3 regions of the Pseudomonas sp. AC255 genome follow, and region 1 is predicted to be linked to each of the others. Evidence: predicted binding sites of a transcription regulator. Region 1 holds the regulator's gene; each other region holds the start of a gene.

Region 1 (3,273 bases):
CGCGCCACGGGCAGCAAGGTCACCGAATCGCGTCCGCGCATCGACATGGTGATCCAGCCGAAGAAGAAAACCGAAGAGAAATCCCAGTAATGGCAACTCTGAAAGCTCAGCACCTGGCCAAGGCCTATAAAAGCCGCCAGGTCGTGCGTGACGTCAGCCTGTCGATCGACAGCGGGCAGATCGTCGGCTTGCTCGGTCCGAACGGCGCCGGCAAGACTACGTGCTTCTACATGATCGTTGGCCTGGTGCAGGCAGATCAGGGCCGTGTGCTGATCGATGATCTGGACGTCAGCCACCAGCCGATGCACGGCCGCGCCAAGGCCGGTATCGGCTATCTGCCGCAAGAAGCGTCGATCTTCCGTAAACTGTCGGTCGCCGACAACATCATGGCGATCCTCGAGACCCGCCCGGAGCTGGACAAGGCCGGTCGTCGCAAGGAGCTGGAAAGCCTGCTGCAGGAATTCCACATCAGCCACATCCGCGACAACCTCGGCATGAGCCTGTCCGGCGGTGAGCGTCGCCGGGTGGAAATCGCTCGCGCCCTGGCCACTGCACCCAAGTTCATCCTGCTCGACGAACCGTTCGCCGGTGTCGACCCGATCTCGGTCGGCGACATCAAGCAGATCATCCATCACCTCAAGGCCAAGGGCATCGGCGTGCTGATCACCGACCACAACGTGCGTGAGACGCTGGATATCTGCGAAACCGCTTACATCGTCAACGACGGTCAACTGATCGCTGAAGGCGATGCCGAGACCATCCTGGCCAACGATCTGGTCAAGGAAGTTTATCTGGGTCACGAGTTCCGCCTGTAAGCGCGACAGCGCTGTATCGATTCAAGGCGCATTTATCCGCTTTAATTGTTACAGCGCTCTAGGCAAACACTTCAGTTTCAGGCATATAATTTGCTTAAGTTTGGCGCTTCGGCGCCCTGTAGTGGATGGCGCAAAGCGCCGGCGAATAAGGTGTTAAGCCCCTGCCATGAAACCATCGCTAGTCTTGAGAATGGGCCAGCAGCTGACGATGACACCGCAGCTGCAACAGGCCATCCGCCTGCTCCAATTGTCGACCCTGGACCTGCAACAGGAGATCCAGGAGGCTCTGGAATCCAATCCGATGCTCGAGCGCCAGGAAGAAGGCGACGACTTCGACAACGCCGATCCGCTGGCCGACAACGCCGAACAGAAGCCCGCCGAGATCCAGGAACCCTCCTACCAGGAAACCGCCCCGACGGTGGATAACCTCGAGGATGGCGATTGGAACGAGCGCATCCCCAACGAACTGCCAGTGGATACCGCCTGGGAAGACGTCTACCAGACCAGCGCCAGCAGCCTGCCGAGCAGCGATGACGATGAGTGGGATTTCACCACCCGCACGTCCGCCGGAGAGAGCCTGCAAAGCCATCTGCTCTGGCAACTGAACCTGGCACCGATGTCCGACACCGATCGCCTGATCGCCGTGACTCTGATCGACTGCATCAACAATCAGGGCTATCTGGACGAAACACTCGAAGAGATTCTTGAAGCGTTCGACCCGGAACTAGACATCGAGCTCGACGAAATCGAAGCCGTCCTGCATCGCATCCAGCAATTCGAGCCCGCCGGTATCGGCGCCCGCAACCTCAGCGAATGCCTGCTGCTGCAACTGCGCCAGCTGCCCGCGAAGACGCCGTGGCTGACCGAGGCCAAGCGTCTGGTCGCCGATTACATCGACCTGCTCGGCAGCCGCGATTACAGCCAGTTGATGCGGCGCATGAAGCTCAAGGAAGACGAGCTGCGCCAGGTCATCGAACTGGTGCAAAGCCTCAATCCGCGTCCCGGTTCACAGATCGAGTCGACCGAAGCCGAATACGTCATTCCCGACGTGATCGTGCGCAAGGACAACGAGCGCTGGCTGGTCGAGCTGAACCAGGAATCGGTGCCTCGCCTGCGCGTCAACGCCCAGTACGCCGGTTTTGTGAAGCGTGCCGACACCAGCGCCGACAACACTTTCATGCGCAACCAGTTGCAGGAGGCCCGCTGGTTCATCAAGAGCCTGCAGAGCCGCAACGAAACCCTGATGAAAGTGGCCACGCAGATCGTCGAACATCAGCGCGGCTTCCTCGAGTACGGCGACGAAGCAATGAAGCCGTTGGTATTGCATGACATCGCCGAAGCGGTCGGCATGCACGAATCGACGATTTCCCGGGTGACCACACAAAAATTCATGCATACCCCGCGCGGTATTTATGAGCTGAAATACTTTTTCTCCAGCCACGTCAGCACCTCCGAAGGCGGCGAATGCTCGTCCACGGCGATCCGCGCGATCATCAAGAAACTGGTCGCTGCGGAAAATCAGAAAAAGCCGTTGAGTGACAGCAAGATCGCTGGTTTACTGGAGGCACAAGGCATTCAGGTGGCTCGCCGCACCGTCGCCAAGTACCGCGAATCCCTCGGAATCGCGCCTTCGAGCGAACGCAAGCGGTTGATGTAAGCCACGTTACAGCGTTCCAGTGGCAGGCTTTTCGGCCTGCCGCTTTATGCACTGGCAACGAAGGAGAAGCTGTATGCAAGTCAACATCAGTGGACACCAACTGGAAGTGACCCAACCTCTGCGTTCCTACATCGAGGAAAAACTCCAGCGACTGGAGCGACATTTCGACAAGATCACCAACGTGCAGGTCACGATGTGCGTCGAAAAGCTGAAACAGAAGATCGAAGCCACCTTGCATATTCCCGGCAGTGAAGTGGTCGCAAACGCAGAAGATACCGACATGTACGCTGCGATCGACTCACTTACCGACAAGCTGGATCGCCAACTCAAAAAGCATAAGGAAAAGACCCAGAGCCTCCTCCAGGGCGCGACCGGTCGTTAACACCCCTATCCATGATCCGACTTGAAACCATCCTGACCCCCGGCCGTTCCCAAGTGAACGCGCCGGGCGGCAGCAAGAAAAAGCCCTCGAACAGATTGCCAACCTGATCCACCGCGAAGTGCCGGATCTGGCGATGCAGGATGTCTTCGAGGCGCTGATCGCCCGTGAAAAACTCGGCTCCACCGGTTTTGGCAACGGCATCGCCATTCCCCACTGCCGCCTCAAGGGCTGCGCGGGGCCAGTGAGCGCCCTGCTGCACCTCGAAGCCCCGATCGATTTCGACGCCATCGACGGCGCTCCGGTGGACCTGTTGTTCGTATTGCTGGTCCCGGAAGCCGCAACCGACGCGCATCTGGAGTTGTTGCGCCAGATCGCCAGCATGCTCGACCGCAAGGAAGTGCGCGACAAGCTACGCAGCG
Region 2 (3,273 bases), 1.1 Mb from region 1:
TCCTTCATCTTCATCAATAAACCCTTGGCCAGTTCGATGCGCTTGCGCTCGGCCAGTTGCTGGTCACGGGCCTGCAATTGCGCGCGCAAGGCCTGGTCACTCTCGAAGCGCGCCATCGCCACGTCGAGAATCGGCTGCAACCGTTGTGCGTGAATGCCTTCGACGATGTAGGCACTGACCCCGGACTTGATCGCCTGACGCATCACCCCCGGGTCATGTTCGTCGGTAAACATCACGATCGGCCGGGGCTGGTCGCGGCTGACCAGTACCACTTGCTCCATGACATCGCGGCTCGGTGACTCGGTATCGATCAGGATCACGTCCGGGCGCACCGTTTCGACGCGCGCCGGTAGATCGATGGTCAGGCCGGACTCGTCGATTACCTCGAAGCCGGCCTCTGTCAGCGCCGCTTTCAGGCGTCCGACTTTTTTCGCGGTGTCGTTGATCAGCAGAATGCGCAACATGTTCGCGGTCTCCTGTCAGCGCTGGGCGAGAAGGGGGCGGTGTCGCTCAGGGCATGCAGTTTGAAACTGCGCGCATAACCCGCCGGGTCGCTGCCGTCCCAGACCTTGCCGTCGAGCAACTGGCTGCTGCGCAGGTCTGCGTACGAAGTCGCAACACCGACAGCGCTGGCGGCCTCGCGATACAGATCCAGACGCTGAACCTGGCGGGCTACGGCCAGATAATCCGGATCCTCGCGCAACAGACCCCAGCGACGAAACTGGGTCATGAACCACATGCCGTCGGAGAGGTACGGCAGATTGACCTCGCCACCGCCGTGAAAACGCAGCGCATGCGGGTCCTGCCAGCGATTGCCGAGGCCGTCGGCGTAGTCGCCCATGAAACGCGGCTCGATGCAGGCGGCGGGGGTGTCGAGGTATTCGGTGGCGCTGAGCAATTGCGCGGTACTGCGGCGGTTTTCCGGGCTTTCTTCGATGAAGCGGCTGGCCTCAAGAATGGCCATGACCAGCGCCCGCGCGGTGTTGGGGTATTGCTCGACAAATTCGCGGGTGCAGCCGAGGACTTTTTCCGGATGGTCGGGCCAGATGCTCTGGCTGGTCGCCAGGGTGAAACCGAGATTCTGCTGCACGGCGCTGGCCGCCCACGGTTCGCCGACGCAAAAGCCGTCGATGCGCCCGGCTTGCAGGTGCGCAACCATTTGCGGCGGCGGCACCACCACGCTGTCGACGTCCTGCAACGGATGAATGCCCTGGCTCGCCAGCCAGTAATAAAGCCACATCGCATGGGTGCCGGTGGGGAAGGTCTGGGCGAAGGTCAGTTTTGCGCGGCTTTGGTGCACATGCTGATCGAGCGCTTCAGGACTGTTCACGCCAGCCTGTTGCAAACCATGGGACAGGTTCAGGCTCTGGCCATTCTGGTTCAGGCCCATCAGCACTGCCATGTCGGTCGGGGCGACGCCGCCGATGCCCAGGTGCACCGCGTAAATCAGTCCGTACAGGCTGTGCGCGGCATCCAGTTCGCCGCTGACCAGTTTGTCGCGCAGGTTGGCCCATGAGGCCTGACGTTTGAGGTTCAGCGTCAGGCCGTAGGGCTGGGCGAAGCCCTGGGTGGCGGCGACCACCACCGAGGCGCAGTCGCTCAGCGCCATGAAGCCGAGATTGATCGCGCTCTTCTCCGGCGCATCGCTGCCATTGACCCAGGCCAGAGGCCCCAAGGACGTTTCGTTCATACGCTACCTCAAAAAACGTCGTCCCGGATTCTGCGCAGGCAAAACCCGGGGACGACGCCATTGTCCTGGCCTGCGCGCCGTCATTGGTCGGCAGACTGATGAGCAGGGTGGTGCAAGGCATATGCCAGTCGCCTGATTCGCGCAGGCGCCTCGCGCCGGGGGACGATGCCCGGCTATAATCGCCGCCTCTTTTCGCCGCCCGAGTCATTGCCGCCCATGTACACCCTGGCCCGTCAGCTGTTGTTCAAACTTTCCCCGGAAACCTCCCACGATCTGTCGCTGGATCTGATCGGCGCGGGTGGACGTTTGGGCCTCAACGGCTTGCTGTGCAAGGCACCGGCGAAAATGCCGGTGACCGTCATGGGGCTGGAGTTTCCGAACCCGGTAGGGCTGGCGGCAGGTCTGGACAAGAACGGCGCGGCCATCGATGGCTTTGCGCAACTGGGTTTCGGTTTTGTCGAAATCGGCACCGTGACCCCGCGTCCGCAGCCGGGTAACCCGAAACCACGAATCTTCCGCCTGCCGGAAGCCGAGGCGATCATCAACCGCATGGGCTTCAACAACCTTGGCGTGGATAACCTGCTGGCGCGGGTCGCTGCGGCGAAATACACAGGCGTGCTGGGCATCAATATCGGCAAGAACTTCGATACCCCGGTCGAGCGCGCGGTGGATGATTACCTGATCTGCCTGGACAAGGTCTACGCCCACGCCAGTTACATCACGGTCAACGTCAGCTCGCCGAATACCCCGGGCCTGCGCAGCCTGCAGTTCGGTGATTCGCTCAAACAATTGCTCGCGGACCTGGCCACGCGCCGCGCCGAACTGGCCCTGCGTCACGGCAAGCATGTGCCGCTGGCGATCAAGATCGCGCCGGACATGACCGACGAAGAAACTGCGCAGGTCGCCCAGGCGTTGATCGAAACCGGCATGGATGCGGTGATCGCCACCAATACGACTCTGAGCCGTGTCGGCGTCGAAGGCATGGAGCATGGTGACGAGGCGGGCGGTCTGTCGGGTGCGCCGGTGCGTGAAAAGAGCACCCATACCGTGAAGGTGCTGGCGGGCGAATTGGCCGGGCGTTTGCCGATCATTGCTGCGGGCGGGATTACCGAGGGCAAACACGCGGCGGAGAAAATTACTGCTGGCGCGAGCCTGGTGCAGATCTATTCGGGCTTCATCTACAAAGGCCCGGCGCTGATTCGTGAATCGGTAGACGCCATCGCCGCGTTGCGAAAATAACACCGGGTTATGTGCTCGGCACAAAAATGCAGGCATAAAAAAGGGCTCCTCGAAGGAGCCCCTGGGCCGTAGCCCGCCGTCCGGGAAGGACGTGCGTGGTTAATTCAATGCAAATTCAGATTGTCGTGTCGGAATAAATGCCCTGTGTCAGCCGACGGCGTGAAGTTCGTTGAGTCTGTGGATTCCCGCAGTGCCGGTCATACCGTCCCAGTTGTCGCCGCGTCCTTCTCGCCAGCCGTTGATCCAGGCTTGACGTACCGACGGTAGAGTAAATGGGCAAAGCTCACGGGATTTGCCACCAACGCCATATTGATATCCGCGCAAAAATGCTCTTTCCAACGGAT
Region 3 (3,273 bases), 990 kb from region 1:
ACGCCGTTCATGCAGATCGACGAAGTCAAAACCACCGCCGGTCGCCTGCGCAGCCTGTTCCCGGACTGGCACTTCTACCAGGCCGCCGTGCCGACCTACATCGGCGGCTCGATGACCTTCGCCTGGGGCTCGACCAACCCGGCCTACCGCAAGCTCAGCCGTGAAACCCTGCAACAGCGCTTCATCGGCAGCGGCATCGTCACCCGTTACTACAATCCGGAAATCCACATCGGCGCGTTCGCCTTGCCGCAATACGTGCTGCAAGCGGTCAACAAGCCAAGCAACGACTGATCACGCTGAAGGCGCTCTGCAAGGGAGCTTTTGTGGCGAGGGGATTTACCCCCTCTGGGAGGCGCAGTATCCCTGAACCGGCCTGCGCGGTGTCTCCGTTGAACCGCAATGGACGGTATTACGACTGCTGCGCAGCCGAACGGGGATAAATCCCCTCGCCACAGAGTCCGCCCTATCGATCGGATGGTTATTTTCACCGTTGGCGGCTGTAATCCTTTTGAACCAACTCTCGCGGAAAAAAGTCGAGATAGAGGTAAGCCCATTTACGGGTTGATCGAGGAGGCACTGATGCAAAAGTGGAAAGTCACTTTCGTGGATGATCACGGCGAAATTGTTGATGAAGTCTTCGAACGTGAGGAATGCCCGTCCGATGATGAAGCCGCTCGGCTAATCAAGGAGCGGCTTCTTCCGGTTGCCGCCAAGCTGGATCTCAACGACCTGCAAGGGCGCACCACCGATGCCGAGGTGAAAAACCTCAAGACCCAGAATGGCATCGAAATCCGCAGCATCACCCCTGTCTGAACACTTCCTGTCATCTCGTAAACCAGGCCTTGGCAGCGGCGCTCTCTTGGGGCTACTCTGCAAGCGAGATCAGCGAATGGATCGCTAAGGTCTGGTCTTGTCAGCTACATGCTTGTTTCCCGCGCGCAACCACGTTGCCGTAGTACTTAGGCCAAAAGGCCCGGGGCGGGAATACGGAAAGTCTATCCATCAATCGAGGGGGACGATTCATGAGCACAGCCTATCAAGAAGACATCAGCAGCAACGTTCTGCGCCGCATGAAAGAAGGCGGCTTCGATTTTTCCCGGTTCCATCCCATCGAGTTCTACGCGATTTTCCCGGACGAGGAGCGGGCGCGCAGGGCAGCAGGCAAATTTCGCGGTGAATCCATCAATGCCCAGGTCAGTGCGCGCGACGACGGCGCCTGGTCGCTGGAATTGAGCAAAGTTATGTACGCAACCTATGACGACATCGGCGATTTCGAGCAAGGCTTTTCTGCCGTGGTCGAACCGCTGGGCGGCATTATCGAGGGTTGGGGCGTGAAGCAGGAGGTGCGCAATCGTTACCGGTTGAATTGATATTGCGCATTGTTTGTCGGACAACGGCTGACCTTCGGGTCGGCCGTTGTCGTTTCTGGCTTCTGCACATCGCAGTGGCAAAACCCTGAAACAAGAATCCCGGGCAAAAAAAAGCCACCGGAGAGGGTGGCTAAAAGGGAAGACGGGTATGCAATAAAGTCCTGTCGGGACGGGGCTGCCAAGGCAGTTCAGATCAGTTGAGCTGTCTCCTTCGCGCCGGCGTGCCGGGGAAGTTTTGCAGCGAATGCGCGGATTATCCGCAGTCGTGGCCGGGCAGTGAAATCAACTCTGACTATGCTGGTGATAGGCGATGCAGTGCGTCGCAATGAAGCGGGGGCAATCGGGCCGGGGCATTTGCCGCACAGGAATGGTGCGCAGCGTTCGGCGTGGATCTACAACCGATTGAAATCAAAGCGTTTATGCCGATGGCACGGGCCTTGCGAAGGCCTGTATGTCCGGAGTGACAAGGAGTACGGCATGATCCGCACCTATTTTGACGAGATGTACGATGCCGGCGGCCTGGTCCGCCCGCATTACCGGGAATTTGCCCGCTGGCTGGCCGAGACGCCCGACGAGCTGCTCGCGCAGCGCCGCCGCGAGGCCGATCTGTTGTTTCACCGGGCCGGGATCACCTTCACGCTCTATGGCGACGAGCAGGGCACCGAGCGCCTGATTCCGTTCGACACCATTCCCCGCAGCATTCCCGCCAGTGAATGGCGGATTGTCGAGCGCGGCTGCATCCAGCGGGTCAAGGCGTTGAACATGTTTCTCGCCGACCTCTACCACGAGCAGCGCATCATCAAGGCCGGGATCATTCCCGCCGAACAGGTGCTGGCCAACGAACAATACCAATTGGCGATGCAAGGTCTGGATCTGCACCGCGATATCTATTCGCACATCTCCGGCGTCGATCTGGTGCGCGATGGCGATGGCACTTATTACGTTCTCGAAGACAACCTGCGCACACCCAGTGGCGTCAGCTACATGCTCGAAGACCGCAAGATGATGATGCGCCTGTTCCCCGAACTGTTCTCCGCCCAGCGCATCGCCCCGATCGATCACTATCCCAATCTGCTGCTCGACACCCTGAAAAGCTCAAGCCCGATCGACAACCCGAGCGTGGTGGTGTTGACGCCGGGACGCTTCAACAGCGCGTTCTTCGAACATGCGTTTCTGGCGCGGGAGATGGGCGTTGAACTGGTGGAAGGCGCAGATCTGTTCGTGCGTGACGACAAGGTATTCATGCGCACCACCGATGGCCCGAAAGCGGTCGACGTGATCTATCGCCGCCTCGACGACGCGTTCCTTGATCCGCTGGCGTTCAACCCGGACTCGATGCTCGGCGTGCCGGGGCTGCTGTCGTCTTATCGCTCCGGCAATGTGGTGCTGGCCAATGCCATCGGCACCGGGGTCGCGGACGATAAATCGGTTTACCCGTTTGTCACCGACATGATCCGTTTTTACCTCGACGAAGAGCCGATCCTGAAAAACGTGCCGACCTGGCAATGCCGCAACCCGTCCGAGCTGTCCCACGTACTGGCCAATCTTGCGGATTTGGTCGTCAAGGAAACCCAGGGCTCCGGCGGTTACGGGATGCTGGTCGGACCGGCCGCGACGACGGCGGAAATCGATGCCTTTCGCGAGCGCATCAAAGCCAAACCCCATGCCTACATTGCGCAGCCGACGCTGTCGCTGTCGACCTGTCCGACCTTTGTCGAAAACGGCATCGCGCCGCGCCATATCGACTTGCGTCCGTTCGTGCTGTCCGGCCGCGAAACCCGTGTGGTGCCTGGCGGTTTGACCCGTGTCGCGTTGCGTGAAGGCTCCCTGGTGGTGAACTCCTCCCAGGGCGGCGGGACCAAGGACACCTGGGTAGTCGAGGATTGAAGGAAGCTTGCCATGT

The links. Region 1 encodes sigma-54, which starts transcription at its own class of promoters, with help from an activator protein. Its sites were predicted from a motif close to ANTGGCATNNANNTTGCTNT; they were not measured.
Region 2: a site for sigma-54 is predicted at 1,800-1,819, ahead of ACZZ0K_RS14765 (CmpA/NrtA family ABC transporter substrate-binding protein). Genes of this name have one in related genera too.
Region 3: a site for sigma-54 is predicted at 1,795-1,814, ahead of ACZZ0K_RS15045 (circularly permuted type 2 ATP-grasp protein). Genes of this name have one in related genera too.

What each region holds. Positions count from the first base shown of each region.
Region 1 is NZ_OZ409841.1:4,314,634-4,317,906, forward strand. Features, by position in the region: gene lptA (lipopolysaccharide transport periplasmic protein LptA) at 1-90, shown strand, start outside; gene lptB (LPS export ABC transporter ATP-binding protein) at 90-815, shown strand; gene ACZZ0K_RS19635 (RNA polymerase factor sigma-54) at 982-2,472, shown strand; gene hpf (ribosome hibernation-promoting factor, HPF/YfiA family) at 2,546-2,854, shown strand; partial or broken gene ptsN (PTS IIA-like nitrogen regulatory protein PtsN) at 2,866-3,273, shown strand, end outside.
Region 2 is NZ_OZ409841.1:3,260,789-3,264,061, reverse strand. Features, by position in the region: gene ACZZ0K_RS14770 (ANTAR domain-containing response regulator) at 1-464, opposite strand, end outside; gene ACZZ0K_RS14765 (CmpA/NrtA family ABC transporter substrate-binding protein) at 446-1,690, opposite strand; gene ACZZ0K_RS14760 (quinone-dependent dihydroorotate dehydrogenase) at 1,907-2,929, shown strand; gene rmf (ribosome modulation factor) at 3,077-3,273, opposite strand, start outside.
Region 3 is NZ_OZ409841.1:3,326,499-3,329,771, reverse strand. Features, by position in the region: gene speE (polyamine aminopropyltransferase) at 1-291, shown strand, start outside; gene ACZZ0K_RS15055 (hypothetical protein) at 580-813, shown strand; gene ACZZ0K_RS15050 (ribonuclease E inhibitor RraB) at 1,023-1,370, shown strand; gene ACZZ0K_RS15045 (circularly permuted type 2 ATP-grasp protein) at 1,848-3,257, shown strand; gene ACZZ0K_RS15040 (alpha-E domain-containing protein) at 3,270-3,273, shown strand, end outside.